Regions from separate parts of the Sphingobium sp. BHU LFT2 genome, predicted to be linked through region 2. Evidence: predicted binding sites of a transcription regulator. Region 2 holds the regulator's gene; each other region holds the start of a gene.
The links. Region 2 encodes LexA, which represses DNA repair genes until DNA is damaged. Its sites were predicted from a motif close to GTTCCNCNCTTGTTCT; they were not measured.
Positions count from the first base shown of each region.

Region 1: a site for LexA is predicted at 7,661-7,676, ahead of JQK15_RS09130 (MmcB family DNA repair protein). Genes of this name have one in related genera too.
Region 3: a site for LexA is predicted at 3,945-3,960, ahead of recA (recombinase RecA). Genes of this name have one in related genera too.

Region 1 is NZ_JAFCGW010000003.1:381,976-391,543, reverse strand. It holds gene JQK15_RS09170 (TonB-dependent receptor) at 1-2,645, opposite strand, end outside; gene pdeM (ligase-associated DNA damage response endonuclease PdeM) at 2,836-3,495, opposite strand; gene trhO (oxygen-dependent tRNA uridine(34) hydroxylase TrhO) at 3,561-4,385, shown strand; gene JQK15_RS09155 (hypothetical protein) at 4,382-4,642, opposite strand; gene JQK15_RS09150 (M48 family metallopeptidase) at 4,647-5,381, opposite strand; gene JQK15_RS09145 (YcgN family cysteine cluster protein) at 5,338-5,763, opposite strand; gene JQK15_RS09140 (SCO family protein) at 5,767-6,420, opposite strand; gene JQK15_RS09135 (ankyrin repeat domain-containing protein) at 6,465-7,103, shown strand; gene JQK15_RS09130 (MmcB family DNA repair protein) at 7,143-7,649, opposite strand; gene JQK15_RS09125 (cell wall hydrolase) at 7,753-8,424, opposite strand; gene JQK15_RS09120 (DUF1491 family protein) at 8,600-8,950, opposite strand; gene JQK15_RS09115 (PaaI family thioesterase) at 8,943-9,413, opposite strand; gene JQK15_RS09110 (PTS sugar transporter subunit IIA) at 9,400-9,568, opposite strand, start outside.
Region 2 is NZ_JAFCGW010000011.1:77,737-87,304, forward strand. It holds gene JQK15_RS18605 (chloride channel protein) at 1-130, opposite strand, end outside; gene trpD (anthranilate phosphoribosyltransferase) at 263-1,255, shown strand; gene trpC (indole-3-glycerol phosphate synthase TrpC) at 1,252-2,043, shown strand; gene moaC (cyclic pyranopterin monophosphate synthase MoaC) at 2,040-2,525, shown strand; gene JQK15_RS18625 (molybdopterin molybdotransferase MoeA) at 2,522-3,706, shown strand; gene lexA (transcriptional repressor LexA) at 3,795-4,472, shown strand; gene JQK15_RS18635 (ComEC/Rec2 family competence protein) at 4,463-6,595, opposite strand; gene gltX (glutamate--tRNA ligase) at 6,645-8,087, shown strand; gene JQK15_RS18645 (citrate synthase) at 8,108-9,394, shown strand; gene JQK15_RS18650 (gamma-glutamylcyclotransferase family protein) at 9,456-9,568, opposite strand, start outside.
Region 3 is NZ_JAFCGW010000005.1:42,453-52,020, reverse strand. It holds gene JQK15_RS11740 (DUF5694 domain-containing protein) at 1-94, shown strand, start outside; gene JQK15_RS11735 (polyphosphate kinase 2 family protein) at 160-945, shown strand; gene JQK15_RS11730 (methyl-accepting chemotaxis protein) at 1,027-2,355, shown strand; gene JQK15_RS11725 (hypothetical protein) at 2,444-2,629, shown strand; gene recA (recombinase RecA) at 2,800-3,870, opposite strand; gene JQK15_RS11715 (response regulator) at 3,983-4,339, opposite strand; gene JQK15_RS11710 (hybrid sensor histidine kinase/response regulator) at 4,424-6,844, opposite strand; gene JQK15_RS11705 (DUF2062 domain-containing protein) at 6,892-7,485, opposite strand; gene smpB (SsrA-binding protein SmpB) at 7,489-7,971, opposite strand; gene dapA (4-hydroxy-tetrahydrodipicolinate synthase) at 8,016-8,894, opposite strand; gene JQK15_RS11690 (lytic transglycosylase domain-containing protein) at 8,994-9,568, shown strand, end outside.

The DNA.
Region 1 (9,568 bases), on a different contig from region 2:
TGGGTATAATCCTGGTTGAAGATATTCTGCCCCCAGAATTCGACCGCCCAGCGCTGGTCCTTGCCCCGCAGGCCGACGCGCGCATTGAACACCGCAAAACCGTCCTGCGCCTTTTCCGGGAACAGATCGGACCCGGTATTATAGTCGCCCATCATGCGGCCATCGATGTAGAAGAGCGCGGACAGGCCGTTCGACCCGATATCCGGCGTCCAGGCCATGCTCGCGGTCGTCACCAATTGCGGCGCATTGCTGTTGATCGATCCGGGCAGCAGGAACAGCGCCGGATCGAGCGGCACGCTGCCATCGCCGCTGCCGACCAGCCGCTTGGCGAATTTCGCCCGTGCATAGGTCAGGCCGCCGGTCAGGCGGAAATGGCGCACCGGTGAAGCGGTCAGTTCCAGCTCCACGCCCTGGCTGATCAGGCCCGGCCCGACATCCCCGGAATCGCAGGTCCGCGCCGCCGACAGGGCGCTGTCACAGCCATTGATATTCTGCACGACGAAGCTGGTGCCGTTGAAGGTGTTCAGCTGGAAATTCTTGAACTCCTGACGGAAGGCCGCGATGTTCGCGCTCCATTTCGGCTGAGTATATTTGAGCCCGATTTCAAAGGCATCGACCTTCTCCGCAGCGAAGCGCAGGCTCGTCACATCGGCATTGGTGCGCGGCGCATAGACCGCCGGCACCGTGTTCAGGCCGGTCGATCCCAGCTGGAAGCGGTCGAGGTTGAAGCCGCCCGCCTTATAGCCCTTGGAATAGCTGCCATAGACCAGCATCTCGTCGATCGGCTTCCACGACAGCACTGCCGTGCCGCTGAACTCGCCGTCACTGATCTTGTCGTTGAGGTCGAGCGCATTGAGCGTGGTCGAGCCATTGCCAAGGCAGCCGAGCGTCAGGATGCCGCCCGCCAGCGCCGCCGCACTGCCCAGAGACGCATTGGTCGCCAGCGTCGGCAGCGAAGAGGCCTGCAACGCCGCGCAGGTCGCGTTGTTGTTGTTGAAATCCGAAGAGAATTTCTTCGATTCATGGGTGTAGCGCAGGCCCAGGGTCAGATCGAGCCGCTTGGTGATGTGGATGATATTATGGGTAAAGAGCGCCCAATTCTCGCTCTTCTGGCGATAGATGGAGGCAACGTCGCCGGTGCCTTCCGGGATTGCCGCCAGCGCGCGCAGGCCATTGCCAAGACCGGTGGAGATCGCCCCCGCCTGTGCCGCCGCGACGCCGGCCGGCAATCCGGCATTGATCAGCGCGGCGGTCAGGCCGGCGTTGAGATTGGCCTGGGTGCCGCCGATCAGCGCCGACGTGGCAAGACCGCTGCCGCAGGCCGCCAGTTGCGCCGCAGTGAAGTTGCTGTTGACGCCCGCACCCGCCATCAGGCGACAGGCGGCAAAGCGGCCATAGTCCGCGCCAAAGCGGATATTATCTTCCAGCGTCAGCTTCTCATTGGCGTAATAGCCGCCCACCAGCCAGTCGAGCGCCTCGTTGAAGGCCGAACCCTGCGCCCGCAATTCCTGGGTGAAGGTCTTGAACTGGCGATAGGTGTTGGGATCGCGATAGAGAAGGTCGGCGCCCGAATAGTCATAATCGCCATAGTCGCGGGATTTATAGTCGCGATAGGCGGTGATGCTGGTCAGTTTCGCGCCGCCCAGACCATAGTTGATCTCGCCCGACACGCCCCAGTCCTTGAGCTTGCTGACATAGTCGCGCCCTTCGGTGATGGTCAGCTCGCGATCATAGGGATCGGCGGGGAAGACGCTGCCCTGCCCGGCCAGGATAGCGCCGATGCGGTTGAACGGCGCCGTGCTATAGCCGCCGCCGGTCGCCGGCCGTCGTTCGCGCGTCTCGACATAGGCCGCGCCGCAGCAGCTTTCGTCGCGATTGGTATAATCGCCGATCAGCCGGATCGACAGGGCATCATTGGGTTCGATCAGCGCCTGACCACGCAGGAAATAGCGGTCGCGATCATTGGTATCACCAACCTTGTTGCCGCTGGTATCGACCAGATCGTAGAAACCGTCACGCTTCGACCAGACGCCGTCCAGGCTCAACGCGATCCCCTTGGCGATCGGGCCGGTGATGCGCCCGGCCAGGCGCCAATAATCATAATTGCCATAGGTCGCCTCGGCCATGCCACCCAGGGTGAATTCCGGCGCCTTGCTGACGATGTTGATCAGGCCCGCCGACGCGTTGCGGCCGAACAGCGTGCCCTGCGGCCCGCGCAGCACCTCGACCCGCTCGATCTCGCCCAGATCATTGAGGCCCGCACCGGTGCGCGACCGATAGACGCCGTCGATGAACACCGCGACCGAGCTTTCCAGGCCAGGATTGTCGCCGACCGTGCCGATGCCGCGAATACGGGCCGAACCATTGGCCTCGGTCCCGGTCGAGGAAACCAGCAGGGACGGCGCCAGCTGATTGAGCGCGCGAATATCATTGGCACCGCTATTCTGCATCGCCTGCTGGCCGACCGCCGATACCGCGATCGGCACGTCGGACAGCGGGCTGGCGCGGCGGGTCGCGGTGACGATGATGTCGACGCTTTCGGTGTCCACTGCCGCCTGCGGCGCGGCATCCTGGGCATGGGCAAGCGGCATGGCGCCCACCAGCGCGACGGCACCGGCGGACAGCAGCCAAAGGCTCTTGTGCATCATGATGTGCATCCTCTCCTGGCCCGCCTGGCTTTTTGCCGGGTCGGGACTATGCGCGATTATGCTGCCACAGTCGGAATAACGCAATATATCGCGTGATTCCGGGCTTTTTCCGCAGTTGCGTGATGATGGCCGCATAGTCCTGTTGCCTAGCAGCAACAATTTAACGCCCGGTTTCCGTAGCGTTTGCTTACGTCAGCGGAAAGCGCAGCAATCGGTCGGAAACGGGTATCAACGCCATTGCACCCGGCCCGACCGCCTTTTGTATCTCGCCATGGCCTGCATCCAGCCCGCCGGTCAGCGCGCCCAGCGCCGGCAGGATCAGCTTGGTCGGCGATCCGACGAAGCAGCGGCGCGATACATGCCGGCCGCGCAGCGACAGGCGCAGCTTGGGGTGGAAATGGCCCGATATCTCGGGCCGGGGATCGGCCGGGTCGGCTTCATGTCGCAGCCAGACGCCGTCCACCTCCGCCTCCACCGCGCGGCGTCCGCCCGGCATCTGCGCCACGCCGACGTCATGATTGCCAGTTATCCACAGCCAGTCGAGCCGTTCGGTCAGCGCCTGCAATCGCGCCCGCGCCCGCGGGTCCAGCCGCGCCGCGCCATCGGCATCGTGGAAACTGTCGCCCAGCGACCAGATCGCCCGCGCGCCGGTGCGCGCCACCAGCGCCTCGATCATGTCCAGCGTCGCCGCGCTGTCATGGGGCGGCAGGAACTGGCCGAAGCGCGCATACCAGCTCGCCTTCTCGAAATGCAGGTCGGCCACCAGCAGCGCGCCCTGGGCCGGCCAGAACAAAGCCGCCTCCGGCAAAGCCAGGAAATCATGACCTGCGAACGAAAGGGGAACCATCGCCCGGCTATGCGCCCTCTTCGCCCGGCTTTCAAGTATGCGCGCCAGCGCCTATAGGGCTCCCCATGTTCACCGTCGCAGCCCTCTACCGTTTCGCCACCTTCGCCGACCCGCAGGCAACCGCCGCCGATCTGCGCGCACTGTGCGCCGATCTTGGCACCTGCGGCACGCTGATCCTGGCGCGTGAGGGCATCAATGGCACGGTCGCGGGCACGGCCGACGCGATCGAGCGGCTGGTCGCCCATATCCGCGCTCTGCCCGGCTGCGCCGATGTCGACGTCAAATATGCGACCGCCGACAGCGCGCCCTTCGGCAAGATGAAGGTCAAGGTGAAGGCGGAGATCGTGACCCTGGGCGCAGGCGACCTCGATCCCGCCCATCAGGCTGGCGTGCATCTCGATCCTACGGACTGGAATGCGCTGATCGCCGATCCCGACACCGTCATCATCGACACCCGCAACGCCTATGAAGTGGCAGTCGGCACGTTCGAGAATGCGATCGACCCGGCCACCCGCTCCTTCCGCGAATTTCCCGCCTGGTTCGACGATTTCGCCGCGAAGCTGCGCGACGAAGGCCGCAGCCCCAAGATCGCGATGTTCTGCACCGGCGGCATCCGCTGCGAAAAATCGACCGCGCTGGTCAAGGCGCGCGGCTTTGACGAAGTCTATCACCTCAAGGGCGGGATCCTGCGCTATCTGGAGGAAATGCCGGAGGCCCAGAGCCGCTGGCAGGGCGACTGCTATGTCTTCGACGAGCGGGTCGCTGTCGGCCATGGGCTGAAACAGGGCCATTATGCCACCTGCAGCGCCTGTGGCCTGCCCTATCCGCGCGATACCGACCATGACTGCCCCGGCGGCGACGCCGACGGCGCCTGGCCGCATCGGGGCTAATCCGCGCTTTCCACCAGTTCGACCATCTCGAACTGATAGGATGTCCAGCCCCGCATCCGCGCGCCATCGGGCGCGGCGGCGCGCTTCTTCTTCGCCTCGGCCAGCGAGCGGGTGTGGCCCCAGAACACTTCGGTCTTGCCATTTTCCAGTATGGCGACGATCCGCCAATAATGGGTGAAGGGGTCGGCGGTCGGCCCGATCTTCTGCACATAGCCGTCCGGCATGGTGGCGGTCAGATAGCGTTTCCGGCGCGCCATGGGTTCAGGCCTGATAGCGGTGCAGGCCCGCCCCATGCGCCTTCAGCCAGGCACGCGCAGGGCGCGGATCCTCGCCATAGATGCGGGCATGGGCAGCGTGGAAGGCGGGACTATGGTCCATGTGCAGCAGATGCGCCAGTTCATGCGCCACGGTCGACCGCCGCACCCAGGCCGGCGCCAGGATCAGCCGCCAGCTATAACGGATCGCCCCGGTCGACGTGCAACTGCCCCAGCGGCTGCGCGTGTCGCCAGTGCCGACCGAGGCGACGATCAGGCCATGATCCTGCGCCATCGCCAGCGTCTCCGCCTCCAGCACCGCCTTGGCCCGCGTCCTGAGCCAGCGCAGCACCCGCGCACCGACCGATTCCGCCGCCCCGCCCAGGATCAGCCGGTCGCCCTCCAGCCGGATCGTGCGGGTCGCCCCCGCGATCCAGCAGATGCGCACCTCGCGCCCTTCCAGCGGGAAGGTCGCGCCGTCGCCCAGCAGCGTCACCGCCGGCGTCACCGCCATCTGCGCCCGGACCCAATCCTCATGCCCCTGCGCCCAGCCCAGCGCGCGCTTGAGGTTCGCCCGCGCCGGCAGCGACAGCCGCAATTCGCCGCGCAACCCGTCGATCGTCAGCTTGTAGGCGCGCGCTCGCGCCGACCGGCGCACCCGCACCGGCATGGCGACGCCATCGATCAGTATTTCTGCCTCAGAGCTCTCGGTCGACAAGATGATGTTCCCAATCGCCGGCATCGGCCTCCGCCACGGTCCAGCCGCGTACGGATTCCTTGGCCCGATGCACCGCCTCGCGATCGCCGCAGACCAGATAATGCCATTCGGGCAGCGGCAGCCCCGCCTCGCGCAGCCGATAGGCACAGGTGCGCGGCAGCCAGCTGATCTGCTTCACCTTGGCCGGGGTCAGCCGCACGCAATCCGGCACGAACCGCCGCCGGTCGGGATAGTTGGTGCAATGGCCGCTATGCCGGTCGAGCAGGCGACAGGCGACATTGGTCGGATAGATGCGGCCCGTGTCCTCATCTTCCGCCTTGTGCAGGCAGCATTTGCCGCAACCGTCGCACAGCGCTTCCCATTCGGCGCGGTTCAGCTTGTCGAGGGGCTTGTCCCAGAAGTCCAAATGTCACTTGACCCATTTTTCGAGAAAGGCGCGCACGATATCGGGTGCGCCCTCGTCCACATCCGGCGTGCCTGGATCATCCACCGGCACCAGCGCGATCGGCTTGCCGTCCGGCCCGAACAGATAGGGCGTGCGGCTGTGGCTGACCAGATAGTCGCTCGCCCCTTCCGGCTTTTCCGCATTGTAGAGGACGACGAAGTCCTTGGCCACCTTCGCGATCTGCTCCGGCGTGCCGGTCAGGCCGACGAGGCGCGGGTGGAAAGCCGCGACATAGGGCTTCAGCACCGCCGGCGTGTCCCGCTTGGGATCGACGCTGATGAAGATCGGCTGCACCTTCGCGGCGCGGGCGGGCGCGGCCTTTTCGAAGGCACTGAACGCCTGCATGATCCGCTGCAGATCGACCGGGCAGACATCCGGGCAATAGGTGTAGCCGAAATAGACGATCCGATACTGGCCCTTATAATCGTCCCAATGCACGGTCTTGCCGTCCTGGTCGGTCAGGGTGAAGGGCGCGCCGATGCGCGCGCCGACCAGATTGCCCTGTTCGCTCTCGCCGCTTGATGCGTTGCCGCCAGCCCCCATATTGCATGCCGTCAGCAAGGCCAGAAGCGGCAGGGCGAGCGAGATCAGCGCTTTGTTCATGGTGTCGCCTGCCATGCCTTGCTATGGGCCGATTTGCAAATCGAACGGGGCGCGCGACGATGAAGATTGGGATGAAGAGCGGACTTTCCACCTGGCTGTTTCTGGCGCGGCCTGCCGCCATCACCCTGGCACTGATGGCCCCGGTTGCGGCCCAGGCCCAGTTTTCCAACAATTACAACTTCCTCAAGGCGGTGAAGGACGCTGACGGCGACAAGGCGACCGAAATGCTGCAGAAGCCGGGTTCGACCGTGATCAACAGCCGTGACGTCACCACCGGCGAAACCGCGCTGCACATCGTCATCGGCCGCCGCGACACGACATGGCTCAACTTCATGCTGTCGAAGGGCGCCAATCCGAACCTGGCCGACAATAATGGCACCACGCCGCTGCTGCTCGCCGTGCAGAACCGGTTTGAAGAAGGCGTGCGCCTGCTGCTCGCCCGCGGCGCCCAGGTCGACAAGACCAATGGCAGCGGCGAGACCGCATTGATCCGCGCGGTGCAGCTGCGCGACATCGGCCTGGTCCGCCTGCTGGTGGCGCAGGGCGCCAATGCGGACAAGCGCGACACCATCGCCGGCATGTCCGCCCGCGACTATGCCGAGCGCGACAGCCGCACGCCGGGTCTGGTCGAAGCGCTCGATTCCGCCAAGGCCAGCAATGCCACGCCCAAGGGCCCGGTCCAGGGTCCGGTCTTCTGATATGAAAAAGGGCGGCCAGGCCGCCCTTTTATTTAACCCTTACCAGCCCAGTTCCGCCGCATAATCCGGGTCGGCCAGCGCCGACAGGCGGCGGGCGGCGCGGCGGGCGAAGCGCAGCGTCTCTGCCTTGCGCCGGGCGGCGGCCAGCGGCTCGAACGGCGCGGCGCGCACCAGTTCGGCATCATATTGGTCCGCGACGATCAGGCCGGTGCGGGCCGGCCACAGCGCCTCGCTGTCGAACAGGCTGGTGTCGAAGCCCGATGGCACCGCCCAGAAATAGCGGTCGCAATAGTCGAAATAATCCGGCCATTTCATGTCGCCCAGCAGGTCCGCCCGGCTGCACTTGATCTCGACGATGGTCAGGCGCCCGGCGCTGTCGATCGCCATGATGTCGGCCCGCCGGCCATTGGGCAACGGCACTTCCAATATGCCGTTCATGTCATGGCGATGAAACAGGCGCAGCGTGCCGCGCGCAACCGCCAGCGCGGTCCCGTCGGTCAGCGGTGAACAGCGATCGAGGTCTTGGGAAGCGTCTTGGATGGTCATGGCACCAGATTAGAACAGGAAGGGAACAAAAGAAAAGACCGATTCGGACATGGGGTCCGAACCGGCCTTCAAAAGGGCGTCACTGTCGCGCGGTGAGCGCGGATCAGCGATAGAAGACGTGATTGTCGATCGACGCCAGCTTGGTCTTGCCCCAGCCCGGCGACACGCGGCGGGCATGGAAGAACAGCGCGCCTTCGGCCTGGCTGTCCCAGCTGTCGTCCAGGGCGATCTGCGCGATCGCAACGGCCTGGCGCCAGGAATCGCTGGTGATGTTGATCGGCGGCATGCCGTGACCACGCACGAAGCTGAACTGGCTCGGCTGATAGATGACACCGCACAGGCTGCTTGCGAAGCGGCCCGACTTGGCGCGGTTGATGATCACGCGGGCAACGGCCAGCTGGCCCTCCAGCGTTTCACCCTTGGATTCGAAATAGACTGCACCGGCTAGGCACTTCATGTCGCCTTCGACATCCTCGGGAGCGCCTTGCGCATCAACCAGGGCTGCCAGGGTCTCGGCCTTGGGCTCGATATCGGTCGAAAAATTGCTGCCAGCCTTGGAGCCGGAATCCAGCGACTGCGCGACTTCCTGCGGCGCAGCGAAAACGACGGCGGGCTTGGTGCCGGCCGTGGGTGCGCTAGTCAGCGCGGCGGTTTCCGGCAGGGAAACCGTGGACAGGGAGGCCTCGCTGGCACTCGACATGTCCGACGCCGTAACAGCCGCAGCGGCCGACAGCGTAAATGCCGCGATGATCGCGGCCTTCAGACGAAAACTCATTATTGCTCAAAATCGTGCGGTTATTGGCCAGAAACGTCGATTGTAACCGATATTCTGTGACGTTCGGCCGCCCCCCGTCTGCGTGTTTACCGGCCCGCCCCCCGTGGACGAATGCAGGCAACCTGCGCGTTCAGCGTTGGCCGCCATTGCCCGCGCGCGTGCAAGGAGTCAACGATCAGCAGATCGTTTCAGCGGCGAACCGTTCCGCATCCGCGATATCAAGCTCCACCAGCCACAGGTCGGGGTCCGATCTGCGCCGGCGTTCGGCATAGGCGGCGAACGCCTCAGGCCCCTCTTCCGCAGGGGGTCCACAGCGCATCAATGCATGGCCGCCGCGAAAGTTCGATACCCGTTCGAAAATTGCGGATTCCCGCCCCTTGTCCATCACCTGGACCAAGATGACGCCGCTCATTGCATCGCCCTTGGCCAGGATCATGGCAAATCCGCCGGCGGCATTCACCCGCTTCACCAGCGCGCCGACCAGCATCGCGCTGGTCAGCCGCGCGGCCGGACTGTCCTCAGCCATGATATCCCGGCAGCGATGACAGCGGAATCTGCGACCGCATGAAGGTGCCGGTGCCCCGGCCCACCTCTTCCCCGTCCGAATCGAGGATGCTCGCTTCGGCGACATAGACGCGGCGCTTGCCGCTGATCCAGCGCCCCTCGGCGCGCAGCTTTCCGGGGCCGATCGGCCGGGTGAACAGCAGGTTGAAGGCGGTGGTCAGCAGGAAACGATCACTGACCAGACTGTTGGCGGCATAGAAGGCCGCATCGTCCAGCATCTTGAAATAGACGGTGCCATGCACCGCGCCGGCGGCATGGAAATGCCGCTCGTCGACCTCGAAATCGATCACCGACCGACCGGGTTCCGGCACGCGCAGGGTCGACAGGAACAGGTCGTTGATCGGCGCGCTGTTGTAGAGATGCTCCAGCGCGCGAAAATGCGCCGCCTCGCCACTGGCGAGCGCAGCGGCCTCAGGCGGCGTCACGCGCCTCACCACCGGCCAGCAGCGCGTGCAGCGCCTCGGCCGACTTGGCACCGCGCAGGCGCGTCACCTGCGCCTCGTCACGCAGATAGCGGGATACACGCGCAAGCGTCTTCAAATGCTCGGCACCGCTGTCCTGCGGCGACAGCAGTGCGAAC
Region 2 (9,568 bases):
GGTTGGTGATCAGCCCCGCCGCCACGCCCGCCAGCACGGCGAGCAGGATGAAGGCCGCCTCGCTCTCGCGCAGCCGGCGGCGCTGGCGGATGGCAAGGCTCCAGAACAGGGTCGACCAGGAACGGCGCATGGCTTTCCCGACAACGCCCCTTTGGCCTGCACGTCAAGCCAATTGCCGGACCACGCAACAAAATTCCAATTGGCGGGCAAATAGCATGTCGCCCTCGACTTTCGCGCGCGGCCGGGACTAAAGGCTTGGCCCATGACCCTGTTGCCCGATCCCAACGCGCCCCTGGCCGCCGACGAAGCCGCCCGCGCCTTCGACCTGCTGTTCGACGCCGACCTGTCGGATGAGGCGATCGCCGGCTTCCTCGTCACCATGGCGCGGCGCGGCGAGACCGCGACGGAAATCGCCGCCGCCGCCCGTGCGATGCGCGCCCGGATGATCCCGGTCGACGCCCCCGAAGGCACGATCGACGTCTGCGGCACCGGCGGCGACGGCCATCATACGCTCAACGTCTCCACCGCCGTCAGCCTGGTGGTCGCAGCCGCCGGCGTGCCGGTCGCCAAGCATGGCAATCGCGCTGCCTCGTCCAAGGCGGGTGCCGCCGACACGCTCGAAGCATTGGGTCTCGATCTCGATCGCGCCGCGGCCACGGCGGAAGCCACGCTCAAGGATCTGGGCATCTGCTTCCTGTTCGCACAAAATTATCATCCTGCGCTCAAGCGTCTCGGCCCGATCCGCCGGTCGATCGGCGAACGCACCATCTTCAACCTGATGGGGCCGCTCGCCAATCCCGCCAATGTCCGCCGCCAGCTCGTCGGCATCGCCCGCCCCGCCTATGTCCCCATCTATGCCGATGCGCTGGGCCAGCTGGGGGCCACCCATGCGATGATCGTGTCAGGCGACGAGGGGCTCGATGAACTCTCGCTCGCCGGCGGCAACGACATTGCCGAGGTGACGGCCGACGGCGTGGTCGCGATGCGCCGCCTGACCGCCGCGGACCTCGGCCTCTCGACCCATCCCGTCACCGCCATTCGCGGCGGCGACCCGGCGCATAATGCGGCGGCGCTGCGTGCACTGCTCCAGGGCGAGGCCGGCGCCTATCGCGACGCGGTGCTGCTCAACGCCGCCGCCGCTTTGGTGGTGGCTGACGCTGCCCATGATTTCCAGGAGGGCGTCGAACAGGCCGCCGAAGCGATCGACAACGGCCTTGCCAACGCGCTCCTCAATTGCTGGATTGCCTATCAATGACCAACAAGCTCATCGAAATCTGCGATTTCAAGCGCGAGGATGTCGCCCGCCGCAAGGCCGCGACGACGATCGCGTCGCTCCACGCCCGCGCCAGCGAGCAGACCCCGCCGCGCGGCTTCCGCAAGGCGCTGGACGATGCCGCCCGCTCGGGCTTCGGCCTCATCGCTGAGGTGAAGAAGGCCAGCCCGTCCAAGGGGCTGATCCGGGCCGACTTCGATCCGCCGGCCCATGCGGTGGCCTATGCCGCCGGTGGAGCCGCCTGCCTTTCGGTGCTGACCGATGAACCCTATTTCCAGGGCCATGATGATTATCTGATGGCCGCCCGATCGGTCTGCGCGCTGCCGGTGCTGCGCAAGGATTTCATCGTCGATCCCTGGCAGATCCTCGAAAGCCGGGCGCTCGGCGCCGACGCGATCCTGATCATCGTCGCCGCGCTGGACGACGGCCAGATGCAGGAGATTGAGGACGCCGCGCTCGGCCTTGGCATGGATGCCCTGATCGAAGTGCATGACGAGGCCGAACTGGAGCGCGCGCTCAAGCTCCGTTCGCGCCTGATCGGCGTCAACAACCGCGACCTGCGCGATTTCAGCGTCGATTTCGCCCGCACCTATGAACTGGTCGGCAAGGCGCCGGAGGGCTGCACCTTCGTTGCCGAAAGCGGCCTTGGCTCCCATGCCGACCTCACCGCCATGGCCGATCATGGCGTGCGCTGCTTCCTGGTCGGCGAAACCCTGATGCGCCAGGCCGACGTCGAGGCCGCGACCCGCAACCTGCTGACCGGAGCATGACCGGCCTCACCCATCTTGATGAAGACGGCGCCGCCCGCATGGTCGATGTCTCGGCCAAGGCCGTGACCGCGCGCGAGGCGGTGGCCGCCGGCCGCATCACCATGGCGGCCGACGCCGCACAGGCGATCGCCGCCGGCCTCGTCAAGAAGGGGGATGTGCTGGCCGTCGCCCGCGTCGCCGGCATCATGGCCGCCAAGCGCACCGCCGAACTGATCCCGCTCTGCCATCCGATCCCGCTGAGCGCCGTCACCATCGACTTTACCCTCCACGACGATGGCGTCACCGTCACCGCAACCGCGCGCACCGCCGGCCAGACCGGGGTGGAGATGGAGGCGCTGACCGCCGCGACCGCCGCGCTCCTGACCGTCTATGACATGGCCAAGGCGCTCGATAAGGGCATGATAATCGGCGATGTTCGCCTGCTCGCCAAGCGCGGCGGCAAATCGGGCGACTGGACCGCGCCGGAGAGCAGCGACCGATGAACCTGATGCCGGTCGCGGACGCGCAGGCGCGGCTACTTGCCCTCGCCGATCCGTTGCCGGCCGAACATGTGCCCGTCGCCACCTGTGCCGGTCGCTGGCTCGCCACCGACATCAGCGCGCGCCGCGACCAGCCCTGGGCCGATCTTTCCGCGATGGACGGCTATGCCGTGCGCGCATCCGAAGGCGCCGGACCGTGGCAGCTGGTCGCCACCAGCAGCGCGGGCGACGCCGATATCCCGGCCCTGCAACCGGGCCAGGCTTGCCGCATCTTCACCGGCGCGCCCTTGCCGGCCGGCGCCGATGCGATCCTGATCCAGGAAAATGCCACGCGCGCCGGCGACAAACTGACCGCGCATGACGGCATATTGACGCCCGGCAGGCATGTCCGCCCGCTCGGTTCCGATTTCCGCGCCGGCACGCTGCTGGTCAGCGCAGGCAGCCGCCTCACGCCGGGCCAGATCGCGCTTGCCGTCCTTGGCGGCCATGGCAGCCTGCCCGTCGGCGCCCGGCCCCGCATCGCCCTGCTCTCGACCGGCAATGAACTTGTTCCCCCCGGCGCGCCGACGCCGCCGGGCTATCTCCCCTCGTCCAACGCGCCGATGCTCGCTGCCCTGCTCGCCGCCCTGCCCTGCGACGTGATCGACCTTGGCATCGTGCCCGACGATCTCGCTGCCATGACGCAGGCGCTGGAACAGGCGGCACAGGCCGATATCATCGTCTCGACCGGCGGCGCCTCGGTCGGCGACCATGACTATGTCCGCCCCGCCTTCGCGGCCGCCGGCGGCACGCTCGATTTCTACAAGATCGCGATGCGGCCGGGCAAACCGCTGATGGCCGGGCGCCTGGGGAACGCCACCTTCCTCGGCCTGCCGGGCAATCCGGTCTCCGCCTTCGTCACCGGCACCCTCTTCCTCTGCCCGCTGGTCCGCCATCTCGCCGGATCGCGCGCCCCGCTGCCGCCGGTCGTGCAGGCCCGCCTTGCCGCCCCACTCGGCGCGACGGCGGAACGCGACGATTATCTGCGGGCGTTTCGCGGCGCCGACGGGATCGTCTCGGCCACGTCGCAGGACAGCGCCGCCACCGCCGCCATGGCGCTGGCCGACTGTCTGATCCGTCGCCCGGCCGGCTCAGCCCCCGCCATTGCCGGCGACATGGTCGACATCATCCCGCTAACTGCCTGACCGGCAAAAGCCGCGCATGGCTTAAGGCGCTTGACTTGCCCCTTTCCGTTTCCTATGCGTTCTTCATTCGTTCCATGGAGGACCGCCGATGTTGACGCCCAAGCAGCAGGAATTGCTGAGCTTCATTCAGACCCGGCTGGAAGAAGGCGGCGTGTCCCCTTCGTTCGAGGAGATGAAGGACGCGCTCGATCTGCGCTCCAAGTCCGGCATCCACCGGTTGATCAACGCGCTGGAAGAACGCGGCTTCATCCGTCGCCTGCCCAACCGCGCCCGCGCGCTCGAAGTGCTCAAGCTGCCCGACGCGATGCACCGCGCGCCCGCGCCGGCCATTCCGACGCCCAAGGTATCGGCGCCCGCCGTGCTGTTGCCGACCGCCGCCAATGACGTGATCGAAATCCCGCTGCACGGCCGCATCGCCGCCGGCGTCCCGATCGAGGCGATGGAAAGCCACACCATGCTCTCCGTCCCCGCCGCCTTGCTCGGCTCGGGCGATCATTATGCGCTCGAAGTGTCGGGGGACTCGATGATGGAGGCCGGCATTCTCGACGGCGACTTCGCGCTGATCCAGCGCACCGATGTCGCGCGCGAAGGCCAGATCGTCGTCGCCCTGATCGATGACGCCGAAGCGACGCTCAAATATTTCCGCCGCGAAGGCAGCCGGGTTCGGCTCGATCCCGCCAATGCCGCCTATGAACCGCAGATCTATGATCCGCGCCAGGTCCGCATCCAGGGCAAGCTCGCCGGCCTGCTGCGCCGCTACAACTGATCGGCCGTTCGGGGCCGGCGGCGCACGATCCAGGGATGCGCGTCGCCGGGCCGATGGACGGTGTGAACTTTGCCGCTTTCAAGGCCAATCGACAGGCCGCCGGTGCGCGACAGCAGCCGGCGGTCGATCTTCATCCAGCGCGGCCGGCACCACCAGGGCAGCCCCCGATCGCTGATGACGATATCGGCCGCCGCGCAGTCCCGCTCCAATATTGGTCGGTCCACCAGCATCGCATTGCGCGTCACCAGCAAATGCCAGTCGCGCCCGCCCCGTGGCAACGTCACCGCGCACAGATCGGTCGAACAGCGCGCCTGCTTCATCGTCGCGATCGCCTCCAGCATCCCGTCATAGCCCGCGCTCTCGCTCAGCACGTCGCGGACATAGTCGCCCGCCCCCTCGCGCAGCAGCGCCATCGTCCCCGTCGGTGTCCGCACCGCGACATGCCGCCCATCGCCCGTCACCACGATATCGGGCGGCGCCAGCAGCGCGATGCCGGCCAGGCCGATTGCGATTGGCCCCAACCCCAGCCAGCGCCAGCGACTGCGCCACAGCAGGCACCAAAGGCCTCCCACCACAATGATCGCGAACAGCCCGCCCGGCACCGCCGGCGCCAGCATCACCGCCATCGGGCTCGCCGCCACGCCATGCGCCACCGCCAGCAGCAAAGCGATCGCCTTGCCGGTCAGCCACCAGAAGGGCGCGCCCAGCCCGACCAGATCGAAGCACAGCGCCAGCGCCTCCAGCGGCATGATGACGAAGGTGGTGAGCGGGATCGCGACCAGATTGGCCACCGCGCCCAGCAAACCAGCCTTGTGAAAATGGTAAAGCGCGATCGGCGCCAGCACCAGTTCGATGGCAAGGCCCGTCATCAGCATCGCCGCCACCGTCCGCCCGGCCTTGCGCGGCAAAGGCTCGTCCCGCGTCATCGCGAACGCCTTGAACCGCCGATGCTCGCCCAGCGCCACCAGCGCGACCACTGCGGCAAAGCTCATCTGGAAGCTCGGCCCGATCAGCGCTTCCGGCCAGAAGACCAGCACCACCAGCGCCCCGGTCGCCACCAGCCGCAATGTGATCGCCTCGCGCCCCAGCGCGAGCCCGCCCAGCACCAGCAGCGCCGCGATGCAGGATCGCACCGTCGGCACCTCCGCGCCGGTCAGCAGCGTATAGCCGATCCCCGCTAGCGCGCCGCCGGCCGCCGCGATCAGCATCAGCGGCCAGTCCAGCGCCGCGCGCGGAATCAGCGCCAGCAAGCGCAACAGCAGGAATATCACCGCCCCGATCAGCGCCGTCACATGCAGGCCGCTGATCGAGAGAAGATGGGCAAGGCCACTGCGCCGCATCGCCTCCGCATCCGCTTCGGCAATCGCGCCCTGGTCGCCGGTCGCCAGCGCCACCGCAATCCCCGCCGGTGCGCCTGCCACCTGTCCGCTGATATGATCGAACAGCCGCGCCCGCAGCGTCGGCGCCTCGCGCGCCTGCTCCACCATCTCGACCGGCGCCAGCGCCCGCCCGGTCGCCCCGATCCCCTGGAAATAGGCGCGTCGCGCAAAATCGAACGCCCCCGGCACGCTCGGCGGCGCGGGCGGCATCAGCCGCACGCGAAAGCGCAGCACCGCCCCCTTGCCCAGCCCTTCGGGCACATCCGCCTCTGCGATATTCACCCGGATCGCCGCGGGCAGCGCCGGCGCCTCGATCGGCCGCAGCCCCACGCGCACCATCTGTTGAGCCGGCAGCTTGGCCACCGTCGTCACCGTCCCCGTCACCTGTGCGAATATGGGACGCGCCAGCGGCGGTTGTCCCAGCCATGTCGCCTTGCCCCAGACCAGCAGACAACCAATGCAGGCCAGCAAGCCGGCCGCCACCAGCATATGCCGCAATCGTGCGCCCACCGGCAGCAACAGCGCCAGACAGGCCAGCCCCAGCGCCCCGCAGCAACAGGCCAACCAATGTGCCGGCCCCGGCAGCACGAACCAGCCGGCAATGCCCACACCCAGCGCCACCGGCACCCACAAGGCAAGCTGTTCGCGCTCCACCTCCAGCCATTGTTCGATCCGCGCAAATCCATTGTGCGCAATACGCACCGTCCTGCGCCCAACGGACGTTTGTCGTGGCTCAAAAGCCATGCTAGGGGGCGTCGCATCCATGGATTAGGCAGGAAGAATGTCAGCGAATATGACGGCAAGTGCAACGGGATTGAACAAGCAGGTGGTGACCCGTTTCGCCCCGTCGCCAACGGGCTTCCTGCATATTGGCGGCGCCCGCACCGCGCTGTTCAACTGGCTGTTTGCGCGCCATCATGGCGGCAAGTTCCTGCTCCGCATCGAGGATACCGATCGCGCCCGCTCCACCGAGGAAGCCGTGGCCGCCATCTTCGACGGCCTGGAATGGCTGAACCTGGGCGGCGATGAGCCGGCGGTGTTCCAGTTCGAGCGCACCCCGCGCCATGCCGAGGTCGCCAACCAGCTGCTCGCCAATGGCCATGCCTATCGCTGCTATGCGACGCAGGAAGAGCTGGCCGAGCTGCGTGAACAGCAGCGCGCCGCAAAGCAGCCGATGCGCTATGACGGCCGCTGGCGCGACCGTTCGCCGGAGGAAGCGCCCGAAGGCGCGCCCTTCGTCATCCGTATCAAGGCCCCTCGGACCGGCGAAACGGTGATCGAGGATGCGGTGCAGGGCCGCGTCGTGGTGCAGAATGCCGAACTGGACGACATGATCCTGCTGCGGTCGGACGGCACCCCCACTTATATGCTGGCCGTCGTGGTCGACGACCATGACATGGGCGTCACCCATGTCATCCGCGGCGACGATCATCTCAACAACGCCTTCCGCCAGCTCGCCATCATCAAGGCGATGGGCTGGGAAGAGCCGGTCTATGGCCATATCCCGCTGATCCACGGGTCGGACGGCGCGAAGCTGTCGAAGCGCCACGGCGCGCTCGGGGTCGACGCCTATCGCGACGAGATGGGGATGCTGCCGGAAGCGGTGCTGAACTATCTGCTGCGCCTCGGCTGGGGCCATGGCGATGAGGAAATTATCTCGATCGAACGCGCCATCGAACTGTTCGATATCGACGGCGTCGGCCGCTCGCCCTCGCGCTTCGACATCAAGAAGCTGGAAAATCTGAACGGCCATTATCTGCGCGAAGCCGACGAGGCGCGCCTGGCCGCTCTGGTCGCCCCGCGCGTTGAGTCGCGTCTTGATACGCAACTGAATGACGCCCAGCGCGATATTTTGACCCAGGCGATGGTTTCGCTCAAGCCGCGGGCCAAGACACTTAACGAAATTGCAGAAGGCGCGGAGTTTCTGTTCAAATCTTGCCCGCTCGATTTTGACGAGAAGGCGTCTGCTCTGCTAGATGAACCCGCGCGTGAGCTGCTGAAAAAGACAGCCGACGCTCTCCAGCCCGTCCAGTCCTGGACGGTTGAAGCGATCGATGAAGTGATACGCCGCGTGGCAGAGGATGCGGGGCTTGGCCTGGGCAAGGTGGCACAGCCGCTTCGTGCGGCGCTCACCGGGCGCACGGTCTCGCCGGGTATTTTTGATGTCCTCTTCCTTCTGGGGAAAGAGGAAAGCTTGAAGCGACTGACCGCTGCGGGGCACGTGGTGGCCGGTTGACGGCAGTTAAGGAGAAAAACATGTCGGATAATAATGCCAGTTTGACCGTTGGCGGAGAGGCCAAGGACTATGCCATCATGGATGGTACCGTCGGTCCCCAGGTCATCGACGTTCGCAAGCTCTACGCCAACACCGGCATGTTCACCTACGATCCGGGCTTCACCTCGACCGCCAGCTGCGAGTCGGGCCTGACCTATATCGATGGCGACGCCGGCGTGCTGCTGCACCGTGGCTATCCGATCGGCCAACTCGCCGAACAGTCCAGCTTCATGGAAGTCTGCTATCTGCTGCTGAATGGCGAACTGCCGTCGGCCAAGGAACTGGCCGAGTTCACCAACACCATCACGCGCCACACCATGGTGCATGAACAGCTGACCGCCTTCTTCCGCGGCTTCCGTCGTGATGCCCACCCGATGGCGATCATGGTCGGCGTCGTCGGCGCCCTGTCGGCCTTCTATCATGACTCGACCGACATCAACGATCCGGAACAGCGCCGCATTGCGAGCCACCGCCTGATCGCCAAGATGCCGACGATCGCTGCGATGGCCTATAAATATTCGGTGGGCCAGCCCTTCGTCTATCCGCGCAACGACCTCAGCTACACCGCCAACTTCCTGAACATGACCTTCTCGGTCCCGGCGGAAGAGTATAAGATCGATCCGATCGTTGTCGACGCGATGGACAAGATCTTCACCCTGCATGCCGACCATGAGCAGAACGCGTCGACCTCGACCGTCCGTCTCGCCGGTTCGTCGGGCGCCAACCCGTTCGCCTGCATCGCGGCCGGCATCGCCTGCCTCTGGGGGCCGGCACATGGCGGCGCGAACGAAGCCGCGCTCAACATGCTGCGCGAAATCGGCACCGTCGATCGCATTCCGGAATATATCGCCCGCGCCAAGAACAAGGACGATCCGTTCCGCCTGATGGGCTTTGGCCATCGCGTCTACAAGAATTACGATCCGCGCGCGACCGTGATGCAGAAGACCGCGAAGGACGTGCTGGAGAAGCTGGGCGTCAACGACCCGATCTTCGACGTCGCCAAGGAACTGGAGCAGATCGCCCTCAACGATCCCTACTTCATCGAGAAGAAGCTCTACCCGAATGTCGACTTCTATTCGGGCGTGATCCTCTCGGCGATCGGCTTCCCGACCGAAATGTTCACCGTGCTCTTCGCCCTCGCCCGCACCGTCGGCTGGGTCGCGCAGTGGAACGAAATGATTTCGGACCCAGCCCAGAAGATCGGCCGTCCGCGTCAGCTCTACACCGGCCCGACGCAGCGCGACTATGTCGCCGTCGACAAGCGCTAAGACGCGGTCACAAGAGACAAGAGGAACGGCGCCCCATCGGGCGCCGTTTTTCGTTTAGGGCTCAGCCGCCTACCCCTGCATGGACATAGATCCAGGCTGGCACCCGCCCCTGATCGGTAACGACATCGATCGCGACACGGCGATAATCCGCCCCCTCGAACGCATCGAGCCGCG
Region 3 (9,568 bases), on a different contig from region 2:
GATCGTCGGAGCCTCGCACAAATTCTATCTCCAGGCCTATCTCGACATGATGCACGATGTGCGGCTGGTCGATACCGATGCCGTGCTGCACTGAGGCCGCGCTTGCTCTTGACGTCGGGGTTCGATCTAATCGGCCGTCCCCTTGCAGGAGAGCGGCGCATGACGATCAATCTGTCGGACTATGAGACCGGGGCGAAGTTCAAGGGCGATTATGATGCGGCGCTGCTGGCGCTGCAGCATCGCCTGTCGAAGATCCAGGTCGCCCATATCCTGCATCGCCGCCGGACCGTCATCATGCTGGAAGGCTGGGATGGCGCGGGCAAGGGCGGGATCATCAAGCGGATGACCGCGGACTGGGACCCGCGTTACTATCAGGTCCATCCGATTGCCGCGCCGACACGCGAGGAACTGGACCATCATTTCCTCTGGCGCTTCTGGACCCGGTTACCCGCCAGCCAGAATATCGGCCTGTTCGACCGCAGCTGGTATGGCCGGGTGTTGGTCGAGCGGGTGGAGAAATATGCCACCAAGGCGGAATGGAAGCGCGGATACAAGGATATCAACGCGTTCGAGGCGCAGCAGGTCGAGACCGGCACCAACATCATCAAGCTGTTCGTCCACATCACCCAGGAGACGCAGGACGAGCAACTGGCGCAGCGGCTGGATACGCCGTGGAAGCGGTGGAAGACCGGCACCGACGATTATCGCAACCGGGCCAGGCGGGCCGAATATTGGGATGCGATGCACGACATGTTCGAGAAGACCGACACCAAGCAGGCGCCCTGGAAGGTGATCGACAATAATAATCGCAAGGCCGGACGAATCGCGGCGCTAACCTATGTGGCGGAGCGGCTGGAGAAACTGGTGCCGATGGATTTCCCGGCGCCCGATCCCGAGGTGATCAAGCTGGCGCGCGAGGCATTTGGTTATAAACCGGCCAAATAATTCCGTAAAAACAACGATCTGTAACAAAAGCGTCATCAAATACTAAGCGGTCATTTACCCTTTTCTTCTAGGCCGGGCGCCATGTACGCGCCCCAGATGCTCGATCGGCCCGACCCGGAGCCGCATGTTGCCGCCGGCACCGCCTTGCCCTTTGCGCAGGGCTGCGCTGCGGTCCGGCTGGGCCAGCCGCTCAGCCAGGCCGTCGACCGCTTCCAGGATGATGCGGCGCTGCGGCTGCTGCCGGTGGTGGACGCCGCCGATCGGCCGGTGGGGGCCATTTATGAGCGCGACATGCGGCGCATCCTTTTCAACCCCTTCGGTCATGCGCTGCTGCGCAATCCCAGTTTCGGCGGGCGGCTGGATGAGCATGTGCGGCCGTGTGCGATGGTGGAGCAGAGTGCCAGCGTCGAACGGCTGATCGACCTTTATGCCGCGCAGGGGAGTGATTGCGAGGGGCTGATCGTGACGCAGGGCGGCCATTATGCCGGCGTGGTCGGCGGCCCGCTGCTGCTGCGGCTGGCGGCGGAGCGGGATACGCGCGATGCGCTGGCCCGCACCCGGCGGCTGGAACATGTGACGCGCGAGAGCGGCGCATTTCGCGCGGATGTCGAGGCGCTGATCGCGGATCTGGTCGGCATGGCCGACATGCTGTCGGCGCGCGCTGAACAGGCGGTGGAGCGGGCGTCGGGCAATGGCGAGGCGGCGGCCGGCATGGCGGTCGCGGCGGAGCAGACGGCTGACAGCCTGCACGGCATCGCCAGCGGCGGGCAGGAACTGGGCGGGCTGTTCCAGGCGATGGAAAGCCAGGTGCGCGCGGCGGGCGAGGCGATCCGCGCGGCGGTGGCGCAGACGCAGGTCGGGGCCGAGCAGACGGCGGCGCTGCGGGTCGAGGCGGACGGGATCGGCGCGGTCATCACCCTGATCGACGATATTGCGCGGGCGACCAGCATGCTGGCGCTCAATGCCAGCATCGAGGCGGCACGGGCCGGCGAGGCGGGGCAGGGCTTTGCCGTGGTGGCGCGCGAGGTGAAGCTGCTGGCGAGCCAGACGCGCGAGGCGGCGGCCGAGATCGGCCAGCGCATCGGCCATGTCCGGCTGGCGGTCGAGACGGTGGCGCAGGGACATATGCACATGGACGCGGCGATGGCGACCGCGAACGAGGTGTCGGCATCGGTCTTTTCAGCGGTGGCGCGCCATGGCGCCTTCAGCCGGTCGATCGCCGCGAGCCTGTCGGAAGCCGGATCGTCGAGCGACCATATCCGCCAGAGTGCGCGCCAGATCAGCGACAATGCGAGCGCGGCGGCGGCAGGCGCCCATGACATCGGCGTTGCGGCGGGGCAGCTGGCGACGGTCGCGCACCGGCTGGACGATCGGGCGAGCCGGTTCCTGCAGGCGATCGAGGCAGGCTGAACCGCACAAAGCCTCTGGTAACGGCGCAAAAAGCAGCTAGTCTTGCACCCAATGGGTCCGGCACGGGCCGAAAATGGGAGAGAAGATCATGCTTGTCATGTTCGTCGGCGTCGATCGCACCGAAACCGCGGTCAACCCTACCCAGGTGACCTTCGTCTCATCCGTGACCGACGGCACCCGCATCCGCTTTGGCGAAGGCCGCAGCGTCACCGTGACCGAACCGATCGCCGAGGTGCTGGATTCGCTCAATCGCGCCCTGCGGCCGCACGAATAGCGGTCTTTTCCCCTCCGTTGCGCCTGCATGGCGACAGCCCTGTCTTGCGCCCGGCAGGTAAAAGGCCCGCCGCGCCATCGCGCAACGGGCCTTTTCAGAGCGTGAAGCCAGAGGTGGACGAAAGGCAGGATCAGGCGCCCGGTTGATCCGGTCGGGCGCGGTCGTCCTGCTTAGTCGTCATCCCCCGCTTCGGGTCCGGCCATCATCCCTTCGGCGACTTCCTCGGTCTTGCCGCGGATCGCCTTTTCCAGGCGGTCTGCCATTTCGGGATTTTCCTTGAGGAAGGTCTTGGCGTTTTCGCGACCCTGGCCGATGCGGACCGAGTCATAGGAGAACCAGGAGCCCGACTTCTCGACCAGCCCGGCCTTGACGCCGATGTCGAGCATCTCGCCGATCTTGGAAATGCCCTCGCCATACATGATGTCGAATTCGACCTGCTTGAAGGGCGGGGCGACCTTGTTCTTCACCACCTTCACGCGGGTCGCGTTGCCGACGATATCGTCGCGATCCTTGATCTGGCCGGTGCGACGAATGTCGAGACGGACCGAGGCGTAGAATTTGAGCGCGTTGCCGCCGGTGGTGGTTTCCGGATTGCCGTACATCACGCCGATCTTCATGCGCACCTGGTTGATGAAGATCACCATGCACTTGGAGCGGGCGATCGACCCGGTCAGCTTGCGCAGCGCCTGGCTCATGAGGCGCGCCTGCAGGCCGACATGGCTGTCGCCCATCTCGCCCTCGATCTCGGCACGCGGCACCAGCGCGGCGACCGAGTCGACGACGAGGATGTCGATGGCGTTGGAACGGACCAGCGTGTCGACGATTTCCAGCGCCTGTTCGCCGGTGTCGGGCTGCGACACGATCAGTTCGTCGATATCGACGCCCAGCTTCTTGGCATAAATGGGGTCGAGCGCATGTTCCGCGTCGACGAATGCGGCGGTGCCGCCGGCCTTCTGCGCCTCGGCGATCGCATGCAGCGTCAGCGTGGTCTTGCCCGAGCTTTCCGGCCCGTAAATCTCGATGATGCGGCCCTTGGGCAGGCCGCCGATGCCGAGCGCGATGTCGAGGCCGAGCGAGCCGGTCGAGATCGATTCAATCTCGATCTTCTCACGGCTGCCGAGCTTCATCGCGCTGCCCTTGCCGAAGGCGCGATCAATCTGGGCGAGCGCCGCCTCCAATGCTTTCTGTCTGTCCATTGTGCCTGTCTTCTTGGAATCGATGAGTGAGAGCATAGCGGTCATCGGCCTATCCCCTGTCAAGCGGATCGCGTCGAGTCACTCGGCGCCTGCCAATGATGTATCCTGTTTGTTCCTGTGGAACAAGAGGGGAACGGAAATTTCCTATCCTGCCTATTCAGTCGGCGAGAATCTTCTCCAGCGCGCGTTCCACGGCGCCGATGGTGAAGGGCTTGGCGAGCGTCGGCCGATCGGCATGACCCTGCGGCAGATCGTCGGCCATGCCGCCGGTGGCGAACAGGAAGGGGATCGACTGCTGGGCCAATATGTCGGCGACCGGCCAGCTTTTTTCACCCTGGAGATTGCAGTCGAGCAGGGCGGCGTCGAACCCGCCCTCGCGCGCCAGGGCGCACGCCTCGTCCACCGACGCTGCGGTCGCGTGGAGGCGATAACCAAGCGCGTCGAGATAATCTTCCAGCATCATGCCGATCATTGCTTCATCCTCGACGATGAGGATGGACTTGCCGTCAGCCATGCGCCCTTGTCCCTTGTTCTTGCTTCCCATCGCTAGCCAAAGGGGCAGGCGATGCCCAGCATAATCGTTTGCCGGCGGCCAAGTTCATTCCGCCGCCGGTCGCATCGCCAGTGCGTCGCGCGCCGCTTCGGCCAACTGGTTGACGGAAAAGGGCTTGGGCAGGAAGGCAACATTGGCGATGTCGATCGACTTGCGCAGTTGCTCCTCCGCATAGCCGGACATGAACAGCACCGGCAGGTCCGGGAAGCTCCGCCGCGCCTGCGCCACCATCGCCGGGCCGTCCATATTGGGCATCACCACGTCGGAGATCAGCAGGTCGATCTTCTCGCCGCCGCCCAGCACTTCCAGCCCCTGTTCGCCGTCGCTGGCGGTCAGCACCTTGTAGCCCTGACGGGTGAGGGCACGTTCGGCCACGGCGCGGACCATATCCTCATCCTCGACCAGCAGAACCGTGCCGGTGCCCCAGGTTTCGCTGCGCTTGATCGGCGTCTTGGGCTTGGCCTGTTCAATGTCGCCGCCGGCATAGACCGGCAGATAGATGACGAAGCTGGCGCCCCGGCCCAGTTCGGATTCGGCGAAGATATAGCCGCCCGACTGCTTGACGATGCCGTAGACGGTGGAGAGGCCAAGACCGGTGCCCTTGCCCAGTTCCTTGGTGGTGAAGAAGGGTTCGAAGATCTTGGACAAGATGTCGGGCGGGATGCCCAGGCCCGTGTCGGACACGCGCAGCGCGGTATAGTCGCTGATCGGCAGAATTTGCTGCCGCATCTCGCGCACGCGGTTCGCCGGCACGCCATAGGTCTGGATATTGAGCGTGCCGCCCTCGGGCATGGCGTCGCGGGCATTGACCGCCAGGTTGATGATGACCTGTTCCAGCTGGCCGGGGTCGGCGCGCACCGCGCCGAGGTTGCGGCCATGGCTGACGTCGAGCTTCACATTCTCGCCGAGCAGGCGCTTCAGCAGGTTGGAAACGTCGGCGACGATGTCGGGCAGCTGCAATATCTGCGGGCGCAGCGTCTGCTGGCGCGAGAAGGCGAGGAGCTGGCGGGTGAGGCCGGCGGCGCGATTGCTGTTCGACTTGATCTGGGTGATGTCGTCATAGTCGCTGTCGCCCGGCGTATGGCGCATCAGCATCAGGTCGCAATGGCCGATGATGGCGGTCAGGATATTGTTGAAGTCATGGGCGACGCCGCCCGCCAGCTGGCCGATCGCCTGCATCTTGGTCGCCTGCGCGACCTGGCGCTTGAGCTTCGATTCCTCGCTATTGTCCTTGAGGCTGAGCAGCACGGCGGCCTCGCCCAGGCCGCGCACGCCGGCGAGGCTGAGCGCGATCGGTTCTTCGGGCTGTTCGCGCATGCGCACGGCGATGTCGCCCGACATTTGCGGGCCGACGGCAAAGCGGCGCACCGCGTCGGCCACCGCCGCCTGATCCTCGCGCACGACCAGGTCGCCGGGATAGCTGGGCGTTTCGGCATCCTTGATGCCGGCGGCGCGGGCGAACGCCTTGTTGACGAACAGCACCCGGCCGTCGCGGTCGGCCATGGCGAGGCCGAAGGGCAGCAGCGAGAGCAGGGTTTCGATATAGGAAAGGGCAGAGGTGCCGCCACCGCCGACCGGCTCGTCGATCAGCAGCAGCAGCATCGGGCCGTCCTGCGCCCCATTCTGGATGCCGCCCGGCTGGGTGGCGCGGCGCAACGGCACCTGCAGCAGGCGCAGCGGCAGGCCACCGCTTTCCTCGCGCGCCAGGAACAGCCGGCCCTTGTCATCGACCCGCATATGGGCGGCGAAATCGCGGCCGGTGATGTTGGCGTCGATCCGGCCGGCGGCGCGCAGCAGGAAGGCGCCGTTGGCGGCGCGGATGCGCCCCTCGCCGCCGATCATCACCGCCATGATGCCGGCTTCGCCCAGTTGCCGCCCGGCCTCGCCCGTCAGGACGCGGTGGACATCGTCGAGCGCGCTGGGCTGGCGCATCGGGGTGAAGCGCCAGAGCAGATAATCTTCCGACCGGCCGGTGCGGGTGATGTCGACGTCGAGGCGCAGGGTCGCATGGGCGATCGCCTCCACCTTGGCCTCGCCATCGCGCCAGGCGGCGCGGGCGGCGGCGGTCAGGCTCTCGATCAGCGAGGCATCGGCATTGACGGCCGGGGGCGAGGGATAGCCGGGGAACCATTCGCCGAACAGGTCGCTGGCGCAGACCAGCCGGCCGGCGCGGTCGGTGACGGCGATCGCCATGCTGGAGGCGTCGGCGGCGGCACGCGCCACGGTCCAGTCGGGCACGGCATCACTGGCGGACAGTGGTGGGGGATAGAGGCGGCGATACCAGGCGAGCAGCGCGGCGATGGTGATGACCGTGGCGGCAAAGCCGGCGGCCAGCGCCCAGTCGCCGATGGCATAGAGGACGATCGCGGCGGAGGCGGCCGCGGCGAGCGCGAGCAGGGGCACGAAGCTGCGCGACGGGGCCTGCCCCATCCACGCCTCATCATCCCTGTTTACCCGCGCGACCATCGGCGCCGTCCCCTTAAGCCCTTACAATGGAACCATGACGCCACGGATCAGACCCGGGCGATCTCTTCCAATGCGCTGCTTTCGGTGCGCTTGCCAATCCTCAATTTGCGCGCCTGCCACTTGCGCCCCATGCGACGACGCCAGAACCAGTCGGCGCCGACATAGCCGAGCACCGCGCTGGCGAGCGAGATGAGGAAGAGGCCGAGCAGCATGGCCGGGGCGGCTTCGGAAAAGAGCCAGGCGCACCATTGGCCGATCGAAGCATGGCCATCGACCAGCGCCATGAAGCCCGAGGCGTCGGCGCTGCGGCCGAGCATCCAGTTGCCGAGCCACACCGACGCCATCAGGATCAGCGGCGTGGTGGCCGGGTTGGACAGGAAGGTCATCGCCGCCGCGACCGGGATATTGGCGCGGAAGGGCAGGGCGAAGATAGCAGCGCCAGCGATCTGGACGCCGGGGATCAGCAGGAAGATGCCGACGAACAGGCCGAGCGCGACGCCGCGCGGCACCGACCGGCGGGTGAAGCGCCACAGCGAGGGTTCCAGCACGCGATGGGCGACGGGGGCAAGGACGCGGCTCTTCTCCAGCGATTCACGGGTCGGCGCGTTGGCGTGCCACCAGCGGGAGAAGCGATTGTCCATGGATCAGCTATGCGCCTTCATGATGCGTTGCTGATCGCGCTTCCAGTCGCGTTCCTTGATCGTGTCGCGCTTGTCGTGATTCTGCTTGCCTTTGGCCAGCGCCAGTTCGACCTTGGCCCGGCCCTGGCTGTTGAAATAGACCATCAGCGGCACCAGCGTCATGCCCTTGCGCGACACCGCGCTGTGCATCTTCTCGATCTCACGCTCGTGCAGCAGCAGCTTGCGCACCCGCTTGGGCTCGTGATTTTCGCGGTTGCCATGGCTATATTCGGGGATGTTGCTGTTCACCAGGAAGACCTGGTTGCCCTTCACCTCGGCATAGCTTTCGGCGATATTGCCCTCGCCGCCGCGCAGGGCCTTCACCTCGGTGCCCTGCAGCGCGATGCCGGCCTCGAACACGTCCTCGATGAAATAATCGAAACGGGCGCGCCGGTTCTCGGCGACGATCTTCTTCTTGTCGAAGGTTGCGGGGCGGGGGCGGGCCATAGTCTGCTACTTAACTCAATTCATCATATAGGGACGCCGGCGCGTCAAACCAGACCGGCGATCTCCAGCGCGCGATCGACCGCGGCGCGGCTCGATTCCGACGGCCAGGTAATCGGCAGCCGAAGCTCGCCGGGCATGTCGGGCCGCACGCGGGTAAGGGCATATTTGACAGGGCCGGGTGAAGAATCGCTGAACAGGGCATCATGCAGGGGATAAAGACGATCCTGCAGCGCCAGGGCACCATCCCAATCCTGCGCGGCGCAGGCTGCCTGGAAATCGGCGACCAGGCGCGGGGCGACATTGGCGGTGACCGAAATACAGCCCCGGCCACCCATCGCGTTGAAGCCGAGTGCGGTTTCGTCATTCCCCGAAAGCTGGCAGAAGTCCGGGCCGCAGGCGAGGCGCTGCGCGGTGACCCGCCCCAGATTCCCGGTGGCGTCCTTCACCCCGACGATCGACTGATATTCCTGGCTCAGCCGGTGCATCACCGGCACGCCGATGTCGGTGATGGTGCGGGTGGGGACGTTGTAGAGGACGATCGGCAGGTCGCAGCGCTGCGCCAGATAGGCGAAATGCTGATAGACGCCGTCCTGATTCGGCTTGTTGTAATAGGGCGCGACGACCAGCGCCGCGTCGGCGCCGGCGGCCTGCGCCGCATACATATGCTCCAGCGCGATGCGGGTGTCGTTCGATCCGCAACCGGCGATCACCGGCACGCGGCCGGCCGCCTGGTCGACGCAGATGGCGATGACGCGATTATGCTCCTCGACCGTCATGGTCGCGCTTTCGCCGGTGGTGCCGCAGGGGACCAGCGCGCTCGACCCTTCCTCGATCTGCCAGTCGACCAGGGCGCGGAAGGCGGCCTCGTCCACCGCTCCGTCGCGGAAAGTGGTCACCAGGGCTGGAATCGACCCGGAAAACATCATTAAACTCCTTCAATTCTCCGGGCGACCGGGGCATGATCGGGCAAGCGGCGCGCTATAGCGCGTCATTCAGGGCCTGATAAGGATGCAATAGCGATTATGTCCAGCATGCCGAAGCCCGGAACTGTCGAAAGTTACCTGATCCGCATGCCTGTCATTGCTTTATTGCTCGCAACCGCCGGTGCCGGCGCCCAGACCGAAACCCCCACCGTCTATGCCCAGGCGATGGTGCAGCCTTTGCCGGGCCAGCCGGGCTCGACTCAGCCCAGCGCCTGGAACCAGGCGGCCAGCCGCGTCGGCATGCCGTCCGATCCTTCGATCGCCGGCACGATCAGCCAGTGGCGCGCCTTGCAGCAGAGCGATGGCCTGGGCTTTTCCACCTATGCCAGCTTCATCATGGCCAATCCCGGCTGGCCGGGCGAGGACCGGATGCGGCGGCTGGCCGAGACCGGGATCAATCCCGACAGCTTTGATCCGCGCCAGGTGATCGCCTTCTTCGCCCGCTTCCCGGCGCGCACCGCGACCGGCCATGCGCGCAATGCCGTGGCGCTGATGCAGGCCGGGCGGATGGACGAGGCGCGGGTGGCCGCGCGCACCGCCTGGATCACCGGCACGCTGAGCCCGACTGACGAGGCGCGGCTTTTGTCGCTGTTTGGATCAGGCTTTACCGTGGC